Regions from separate parts of the Arthrobacter sp. TJ-265 genome, predicted to be linked through region 2. Evidence: predicted binding sites of a transcription regulator. Region 2 holds the regulator's gene; the other holds the start of a gene.
What was found. The regulator Rex, encoded in region 2, represses fermentation and respiration genes when NADH is low (regulators of the CRP and FNR family bind a similar motif). The targets are predictions, from matches to a motif close to CTTGTGAANNNNTTCACAAG.
Positions count from the first base shown of each region.

Region 1: rhaI (L-rhamnose isomerase) is a predicted target of Rex. The motif match lies at 2,306-2,325, and genes of this name have one in related genera.

Region 1 covers NZ_JBZCND010000004.1:63,096-67,480, forward strand. The annotation lists gene AC4D2E_RS14075 (bifunctional aldolase/short-chain dehydrogenase) at 1-1,036, opposite strand, end outside; gene rhaI (L-rhamnose isomerase) at 1,033-2,199, opposite strand; gene AC4D2E_RS14085 (LacI family DNA-binding transcriptional regulator) at 2,423-3,454, shown strand; gene AC4D2E_RS14090 (sugar ABC transporter ATP-binding protein) at 3,580-4,385, shown strand, end outside.
Region 2 covers NZ_JBZCND010000001.1:168,165-172,549, reverse strand. The annotation lists gene AC4D2E_RS00780 (histidine phosphatase family protein) at 1-250, opposite strand, end outside; gene AC4D2E_RS00775 (YceI family protein) at 402-959, shown strand; gene AC4D2E_RS00770 (hypothetical protein) at 1,158-1,805, shown strand; gene AC4D2E_RS00765 (redox-sensing transcriptional repressor Rex) at 1,830-2,516, opposite strand; gene AC4D2E_RS00760 (glutaredoxin family protein) at 2,713-2,976, opposite strand; gene AC4D2E_RS00755 (HAD family hydrolase) at 3,074-3,886, shown strand; gene AC4D2E_RS00750 (30S ribosomal protein bS22) at 3,995-4,093, opposite strand; gene AC4D2E_RS00745 (helix-turn-helix domain-containing protein) at 4,288-4,385, opposite strand, start outside.

The sequences.
Region 1 (4,385 bases), on a different contig from region 2:
GGTCGTAGTAGGCGGCGTAGTCCGCGCGGTATCGAGCGTGCAGTTCGCGCAGGCGCAGCAGGCAGCTCTCGACGTCGGCGTCCGCCGGCAGGTCGAGGATCAGCGGCTTCACCTTGGTGCGCAGGAAGTGGTCGGGGCAGCTGGTCCCGAGCGCCCCGAGGCGCGGGTGCCCGGTGGACGCGAGGAAGTCGAGGACGCGGGGATCGTCGGTGAAGTGGCCCACCTGTGCCTTGTCCGTGGAGGCGAGGCCACGGATGGTCGGCGCGAGGGTCGCGGCCTTCACCCGGCGCTCCTCCTCGGGCAGTGCGGCATAGCCCTCTTGCGCCGGCCCGAAGGGTTCCGGACGGCCGTGCTCGGCGATGTACCGCTCCGCCACCTCGATGATCCACAGCGAGTTCGCCTCGGCCTCCGCTGACGTGTCGCCCCAGGCGGTGATGCCGTGGCCGCCGAGGATGGTGCCGATGGCTTCGGGGTTCGCCTCCTTGAGGGCGGCGATGTCGAGGCCGAGCTGGAACCCGGGCCGCCGCCAGGGCACCCAGACCACCTTCGGCCCGAAGATGGTGCTGGTCAGGGCCTCGCCGTCCGCCGCGGTCGCGACGGCGATCCCGGAGTCGGGGTGCAGATGGTCCACGTGCGCGGCGTCGACGAGCCCGTGCATGGCGGTGTCGATGGACGGCGCCGCCCCGCCCTTTCCGTGGAGGGTGTAGTCGAACGCGGCGACCATCTCGTCCTCGCGCTCCACCCCCGGGTACACGGAGCGCAGGGACTGCAGGCGGTCGAGCCGCAGGACGGCGAGCCCGGACTCCGTGAGCGTGCCGAGGTCGCCTCCGGATCCCTTGACCCAGAGCAGCTCCACGTCCTCGCCCGTGACGGGATCGACGCCCGTGCCCTTGGCGGACGTGTTGCCGCCGGCGTAGTTCGTGGTGCGCTTGTCGGCGCCGAGCCGGTTGGAGCGCCCGATGAGGTCGCTGACGGTCTGATTGGCTGTGCCGTTGGTAGGTGTGGCCGTCGTCGGCTGCTTCGTCGTCACTGTCATGCTCCCCATCCGGCCTGCTGGCCGCCCTGCCGTTCGGTGTTGATCCGGTCCTGGTATCCGCTGTCGCGGTACGCGGTCAGGGGATCCGCAGGGAGTCCCTTCGACTCGCGCCACCGGGCCAGGCCCGGGCGGACGTCGGTGTAGAAGGCGTCCATCAGAAGGGCGTTGGCGCCGAGGACGTCGCCGGCCTCCTGCGCTGCGGTGAGGGCGGGGCGGTCGATGAGCAGGGCGCGCGCCGTCATCTCCTGCACGTTCAGCACCGAGCGGATCTGCCCGGGGATCTTCTCCTCGAGGTTGTGGCACTGGTCGAGCATGAGGGCGATCCCGCTGGACGGGTCGAGGCCGCCGCCGCGGATCACCTCGGCCATGATGCGGAAGAGCTGGAACGGGTCCGCCGCCCCGACGATGAGGTCGTCGTCCGCGTAGAAGCGGGAGTTGAAGTCGAAGGAGCCGAGCTTCCCGAGGCGGATCAGCTGCGCCACGATGAACTCGATGTTGGTCCCGGGCGCGTGGTGGCCCGTGTCGAGGCAGACGAGGGCCTTGTCGCCGAGCTGCTGGCAGTGGGCGTAGGAGGTACCCCAGTCGGGGACGTCCGTGTGATAGAACGCCGGCTCGAAGAACTTGTACTCGAGCACCAGCCGCTGGCCCTCGCCGAGGCGGTCGTAGACCTTCCGCAGGGAGTCCTGCAGCCAGTCCTGCCGGGACCGCATGTCGGCCTGCCCCGGGTAGTTCGAGCCGTCCGCGAGCCAGATCTTCAGGTCCCGGGAGCCGGTGACGTTCATGACCTCGATGCATTCGTACATGTGGTCGATCGCCTTGTTCCGCACGGCGGCGTCGCTGTGCGTCAGGCTGCCGAACTTGTAGTCGTCGTCCTGGAACGTGTTGCTGTTGATGGTGCCGAGCCGTACGCCGTGCTCGCCGGCATGCGCGGCGAGGCTCGCGTAGTCGTCGACCCTGTCCCAGGGGATGTGGAGGGCCACGCTCGGGGCAAGGCCGGTCAGTCGGTTGACCATGCCGGCATCGGCGATCTTCTCGTGGACGGTGCGCGGCGTGCCGGGCGTCGCGAACACCTTGAACCGGGTCCCGGAATTGCCGTAGGCCCAGGAGGGCACCTCGATGGCGAGCTGGTCCAGCTCTGCCGCGATGTCGTCGATGACAGTCATGTACTCTCTCCAGCGTGCGGGCCGGGTGCTTCATTCCACCGGCGGTGATTCTCGGGTTCTGTCGCCCGTCCGGACGGGGCCCGGACGAGGAAGTGGATGCGTCGTGCTTTTGAATCGTTTCATTAGCACGTTTCAAAGCTATCCTTGCGGGAGACCGAGTGTCAACCGTCCTATCGGCGCCCCGCCGACGCGCGACGAGACCTCCGAGACAGCCGGAGTCCCCATGAGCAGCCGACCAGTCAGCATCAAGGACGTCGCGGACAGGGCCGGAGTGGCGGTCGGAACCGTCTCGAACGTGCTGAACCATCCTGCGCGCGTCTCCACGGCCACCCGCGAGCGCGTGCAGGCCGCGATCGACGGGCTCGGCTTCGTGCGGAACGACGCCGCCCGGCAGTTGAGGGCGGGCCAGAGCCGCACCATCGGCCTGGTGGTGCTCGACGTCGGGAATCCCTTCTTCTCCTCGCTCGCCCGCGCGGCAGAGGACTGTGCTGCCGAGAACGGGAGCACCGTGGTGCTCGGCGACAGCGGCCAGGACGCGGAGCGCGAGGCCCGGTACATCGACGTCTTCGAGCAGCAGCGTGTGCAGGGCATGCTCATCTCGCCGGTCGGGGATGTGGGCCCACGCGTCGAGGCGCTGCGCCAGCGGGGCATGCCCGTGGTGCTCGTGGACCGCGTCGACCCGCAGCGACGCTGCAGCTCGGTGTCCGTGGACGATGTCGCCGGCGGCTACATCGCCGTCCGGCACCTGCTCGAGGCGGGCCGGCGGCGGATAGCGTTCGTGGGGACCAGGGCCGACTACCGCCAGGTCGCGGACCGTCTGGCGGGTGCCCGCCAGGCGATCGCGGAGCAGGACGGCGCCGTGCTGGAGGTCCTCGAAGCCGATGCCATGACGGTCCTGGCCGGCCGGGACGTCGGGGAGACCATCGCCCGGCGCCGGCACGAGGAGCTGCCGGACGGCATCTTCTGCGCCAACGACCTCCTCGCGATCGGCGTCATGCAGGCTGTCCTGCTGATCCGCGGCCTCCGGATCCCCGAGGACCTCGCGCTCATCGGGTACGACGACATCGATTTCTCCGCCTCCACGGTGGTCCCGCTGACGAGCGTCCGCAAACCGACCGAGCTCATGGGGCGCACCGCCGTCGAGCTGCTCCTCGAGGAGATCGAGGGGCCCACCGCCCGCCGGCGCCAGGTGATCTTCGATCCCGAACTCGTGGAACGCCGCAGCTCGCAGGCCCGGGTCCAAGCTCCCGGCTGACGGGTCGACCCCGCGGTCGCGCCGGGGTCACAGTCCGATCTCGGCCTGTTGACGGCCCTGTGGGTCGCGCCTACTATTCGAGGACATCGAATCTGAAACGATTCATTTCTTCCCGAGGAGTCGCAGTGACGCACCCTGATGGCCCTGGCAGTGACGCCACGGACCCGTCCGCACCGGGGCGGACCCCCGTGCTGGCACTCCGCGGGGCGCTGAAGACCTTCGGTCCGGTCGTCGCCCTCGCCGACGGCACCATCGACCTGGCGGCAGGCGAGATCCACGCGCTGGTCGGTGAGAACGGCGCCGGGAAGTCCACCCTCGTGAAGATCCTGGCGGGGGTGCACCACCCGGACGCGGGGGAGTTCCTCGTCGGCGGGCAGAGCGTCAGCTTCCGCAACGTCGCCGACAGCAAGGCTGCCGGGATCTCCGTCATCTACCAGGAACCCACGCTCTTCCCCGATCTCACGGTCGCCGAGAACATCTTCATCGGGCGGCAGCCCCGGGGCCGTTTCGGCCTCATCAGCCGCGTCGAGATGCGGCGCCGCGCGAGGGAGCTGTTCGGCCAGCTCGGTGTCCCGATCGACCCCGACCGCGTGGCCGAGGGACTGTCCATCGCCGACCAGCAGATCATCGAGATCGCCAAGGCCATCTCCCTCGATGCCCGCATCCTCGTCATGGACGAGCCCACGGCGGCGCTCAGCGGCGTCGAGGTGGACCGCCTGTTCGCCGTCGCCCGACGCCTGCGAGACGCCGGCAGCGGCATCCTGTTCATCTCCCACCGTTTCGACGAGGTCTTCGGCCTGTGCGACCGCATCACGGTGATGCGGGACGGCGCCTACATCGCCACCCACGAGACGCGGGCCACGTCGGTGGAGGCGATCGTCCGGGAGATGGTGGGACGCGACATCGACGCCCTGTTCCCGAAGACCGAGAC
Region 2 (4,385 bases):
CGGTGGAGACGGGAAGCCCGAGGGTCTCCGCCAGCGGCCGGGCGGTCTCCTGCGCACGGTCCAGCGGCGAGGCCACGAGATGCACGATATCGGCACCTTCGTCGCGCCGCTCCTGGAAGTGCCGGGCCATCTGGACGGCCATCTGACGGCCCAGATCCGAAAGGTGGAACTCGGGGAGCCGCCCGTAGAGGACTCCCTCGGGGTTGTGGACCTCACCGTGGCGCACCAGGTGGACGGTTGATCGCTGCATCCTTCCAGTTTCGCGCATGCTGCGTGCGACGGCCAATCGGCATCCGGGCAAGGGTTGGTTGAACATTTTACCGATCTGTGGAATAAAACATGCATATGCATGCTTCTAATCCCTGTAAGCATCCGCACGCCACCTTTCTCAGGAGCTCTTCATGACTGTCCCCTCAGGCCTCACCTCCGGCACCTGGTCCTTCGACCCCTCCCACAGCGAGGTGGGCTTCAGCGTCCGCCACGCCGGCATCAGCAAGGTCCGCGGCTCGTTCCAGGACGTCGACGCCGCGCTTACCGTCGGCTCGTCCCTCGAGGACTCGAGCATCTCGGCGACCATCAGGACCGCCTCCTTCACCTCCGGTGACGAGAACCGCGACGGCCACGTCAAGGGCGCCGACTTCTTCGACGTCGAGCAGTTCCCCGAGATGACCTTCGTGTCCACCTCCCACGAGGGCTCCGGCGAGACGTACAGGATCAACGGTGACCTGACCATCCGCGGCATCACCAAGTCCGTGGTCCTCGACGCCGAGTTCAACGGCGTGGCCGTGGACCCCTTCGGCGCCACCCGCGCCGGGGTCTCCGCCTCCACGAGCATCTCGCGCAAGGACTTCGGCCTCACCTGGAACGCCGCACTCGAAGCCGGCGGTGTCCTCGTGGGCGACAAGGTGACCATCACCATCGAAGCCGCTTTCGTGGCTCCCGCGGTCGCCACGGTCTGATCCGCCACCCGGGGCCACCGCCCGCCCGCAGGCCCCGACGGCCGGCGTCGTCCTCCCGATGACGCCGGCCGTCGGCGTTTCGTCCCGCCCCCACCGGGAGCCGACGATCTAGGCTGACGGTGACCACATCCACGAGGGGCGCGTCCATGGGGGCACCACCGGGCGGATGACCACCACTGATCAGCGAAGGACGCGATGATGAGCACACCACAGGACAACCCGAACGGGCAGGACAACGGGCCCGCCTGGAATCCTCCGGGATCGGGCAGCAGCGGCCAGAACCCCTATCCCCCGCAGGGCCAGCCGTCGTACGGCGGGCAGGACGACGGGAACCGGGCTGCCCAGCCCCCGGGGTACGCCTACCCGACGTCGGCCGCACCGGGTCCCGCCGAGAAGGGGCCGGCCCCCAAGGAGGTCCACCGGGCCTACTACCTCATCCTCGCCGCGGGCATCGTCTACCTGCTGTCCTCCGTCGTCTCCCTGCTGACGACCGATGTGCCGGACATGGCCGGAGCCGCGGTCGGGGTGGGCGTCGGACTCGTCGTCTCGGTGATCATCGCGGCCCTGTACGTGGTCCTGGCCGTCTTCATCCGCAGGGGCCGGAACTGGGCGCGCATCACCGCGACGGTCCTCGCCGCACTCAACGTGGTGGGCACACTCGGCATCCTCTTCCTGACGCCCGTACTCACCGCCGCCGCGGAATCGGCCGGACAGCCCGTGGCCGAAACGTCCGCGATCTCGACGGTGTCCAGCGTGCTGGTCATGCTGCTGGGCGTGGCCGGCGTCGTCCTGACCTACCTCAAGCCCGCGCGGCCGTACTTCGCACCGCAGAAGCTCGGGTACTGAACGCGCAGTCGCGCGTAACCCTGCCTACTGGGCGCGGGAGATCGGACCGAGGTCCGGCTCCTGCGCCCTTTGCGCGTGGTAGGCCAGGATCTGCAGCTCCGTGGACAGGTCCACCTTGCGCAGCTGGACATGCGGTGGCACCTGCAGCACCACGGGCGCGAAGCTGAGGATGCTGGAGATCCCGGCCGCGACGAGGCGGTCACACAGTTCCTGGGCGACCCCCGCAGGAACCGCGAGCACCGCCATGTTGGTGCGGGTGCGTTCCAGCACCGCCTCGAGGTCGTCGACGGCGCTGACCCGGAGGTAGCCCACCTCGGAGCCGACGACCAGCTGGTCGGCATCGAAGAGCGCCACGATCTCGAAGCCCCGCGAGCCGAACCCCGAATAGCCGGCGAGGGCTCGTCCGAGGTTGCCCACGCCGAGGATGGCGACGCGCCAGTCGAGCGTCAGCCCGAGGGCCACCGAGATCTGCCGGTTGAGGAACTGCACGTCGTACCCGACGCCCCGGGTGCCGTAGGACCCGAGGTAGGAGAGGTCCTTGCGGAGCTTGGGGGAATTCACTCCGGCGGCATCCGCGAGCTCCTCGGAGGACACCCGTTCGATGCCCTCGGCGAGCAGGGAATTCAGCGCCCGCAGGTAGATGGTGAGACGGGCGACCGACGCCGGAGGGATATGGCGCGCCGCATCGTCCACGGGGTGAAGGCCTGGCATGTCCGGCGGTGTCACTGTCATCGGCTCCGTTGCTAGCACCGCCGCGCCCGGTGCGGGAGCCGCGGTTCCGGGGTCCCTCGGCGTCGGGGGCGGAAGTACCACCACTGTATGCCGACGGCGCGGGGCCTCCAAGCCGGACGGCGGGCGGCCGTCAGCGCGGCTGCAGGGCTGGGCCGGCCGTCGCCCGTCGGGGCTGTCAGGTGCCGGCCAGCAGCCGCCTCAGCCTCGACTCGTCGATCGACCAGAAGTCCCGCTGCACCCCGTCGATGAACAGGACGGGCAGCTCCTCCGCGAACCGGGCGCCGAGCGCGGGAACCTCGGCCGCGTTCACCTCGCGCCAGCCCAGACCCAGGTCGGCGGTCACCCGCCGCACGACGGCGCGGGCGTCCTCGCAGAGATGACACCCGGGGCGGGTGAGGAGTACGACGCCGGCACCGGGCGCCTCCGCGGGGGATTCCATCCCTCCACGGTACTGCGCCCGTGCGGCGCGGGCGGCGGGAAGCAGCACCGGCGGGAGATCACGCCGGGGGGAGGAGTCGAAGAACTAGACTCGGAGCATGCCGGACGCCGCCCGGGTCACGCACCCCACCCTCCAGCCTCCGGCGACCGTCGCGGGCGAAGCAGCCTTCTTCGACGTGGACAACACGCTGATGCGCGGCGCGAGCCTCTTCCACGTGGCCCGCAAGATGTACCAGCGCAAGGCCTTCACGCTGCGCTTCGCCGCAGGGCTGGCCTGGAAGCAGCTCCGCTTCATCATGCGTGGCGAGACGATGACGGATGTGAACTCGGTGCGGGACGCCGCCCTCGCGTTCGCCATCGGGATCGCCCACGAGGACATCCTGGCCCTGGGCGAGGAGGTCTACGACGAGATGATCGCGTCGAAGATCTGGCCCGGCGCGCGTGCCCTCGCCGAGCAGCACCTGAGCTCGCACCGGCAGGTCTGGCTGGTGACCGGCACCCCGGTGGAGGTGGCCGGCGTGATCGCCAGCCGCCTCGGCCTCACCGGAGCGCTCGGCACCGTGGGGGAGGTGGCCGACGGCCTGTACACCGGCAAGCTGGTCGGCGACTTCCTGCACGGGCCGGCCAAGGCCGCAGCCGTGCTGGGACTGGCCCGGCGGGAGAACCTGGACCTCTCGCGCTGCTGGGGCTACAGCGACTCCTACAACGACATCCCCCTGCTGACCGCCGTCGGGCACCCGGTGGCCATCAACCCGGACAGCCGGCTCCGCCGCCATGCCCGTGCGAACAACTGGCCCGTCTACGATTTCCGCAGCGGGCGACGGGCGGCGACCCTGGGCCTCCGCGCGGCCACCGTCATCGGATCCGTCTACGGACTGTGGCGCGGGTACTCACGGTTCAGGAGTTCCTGACCCGCGGATCCGCCCGGGAAGCCCGCCGGACGACAACGGCCCGGGTTCCACGCATGGAGCGGGAATCCGGGCCGGTCAGCACACTCCGGCTCGCGGCCGGGCGCCTGCCTACTTCTTGTTGCGGCGCTGGTGACGGGTCTTGCGAAGCAGCTTGCGGTGCTTCTTCTTTGCCATACGCTTGCGGCGCTTCTTGATTACTGAACCCATAGAGTCCTCACAAACTGTTGTGTTGCCAGGGCGGACTGCGGCGAGGTGCCACGGGGGAAGCCCTGGTGATGACGAAAGGCGCGTGCCTGGTGGCAGTTGCCCGTTTGATGCAATAAGTCGAGCGGGCTCGGAACCCGCCCAAAACGCTCCTTAACAGGGTACATCCGTTTGAGGAGCCCACGGACGACGGGCGATCAGGCGCTCTCGGACTGTCCGTCGACCTGCGCCCGGTGGAGGAACCCCTCGACCGCGGACTCGGGGACACGGTAGGAACGGCCGAACTGCACAGCCG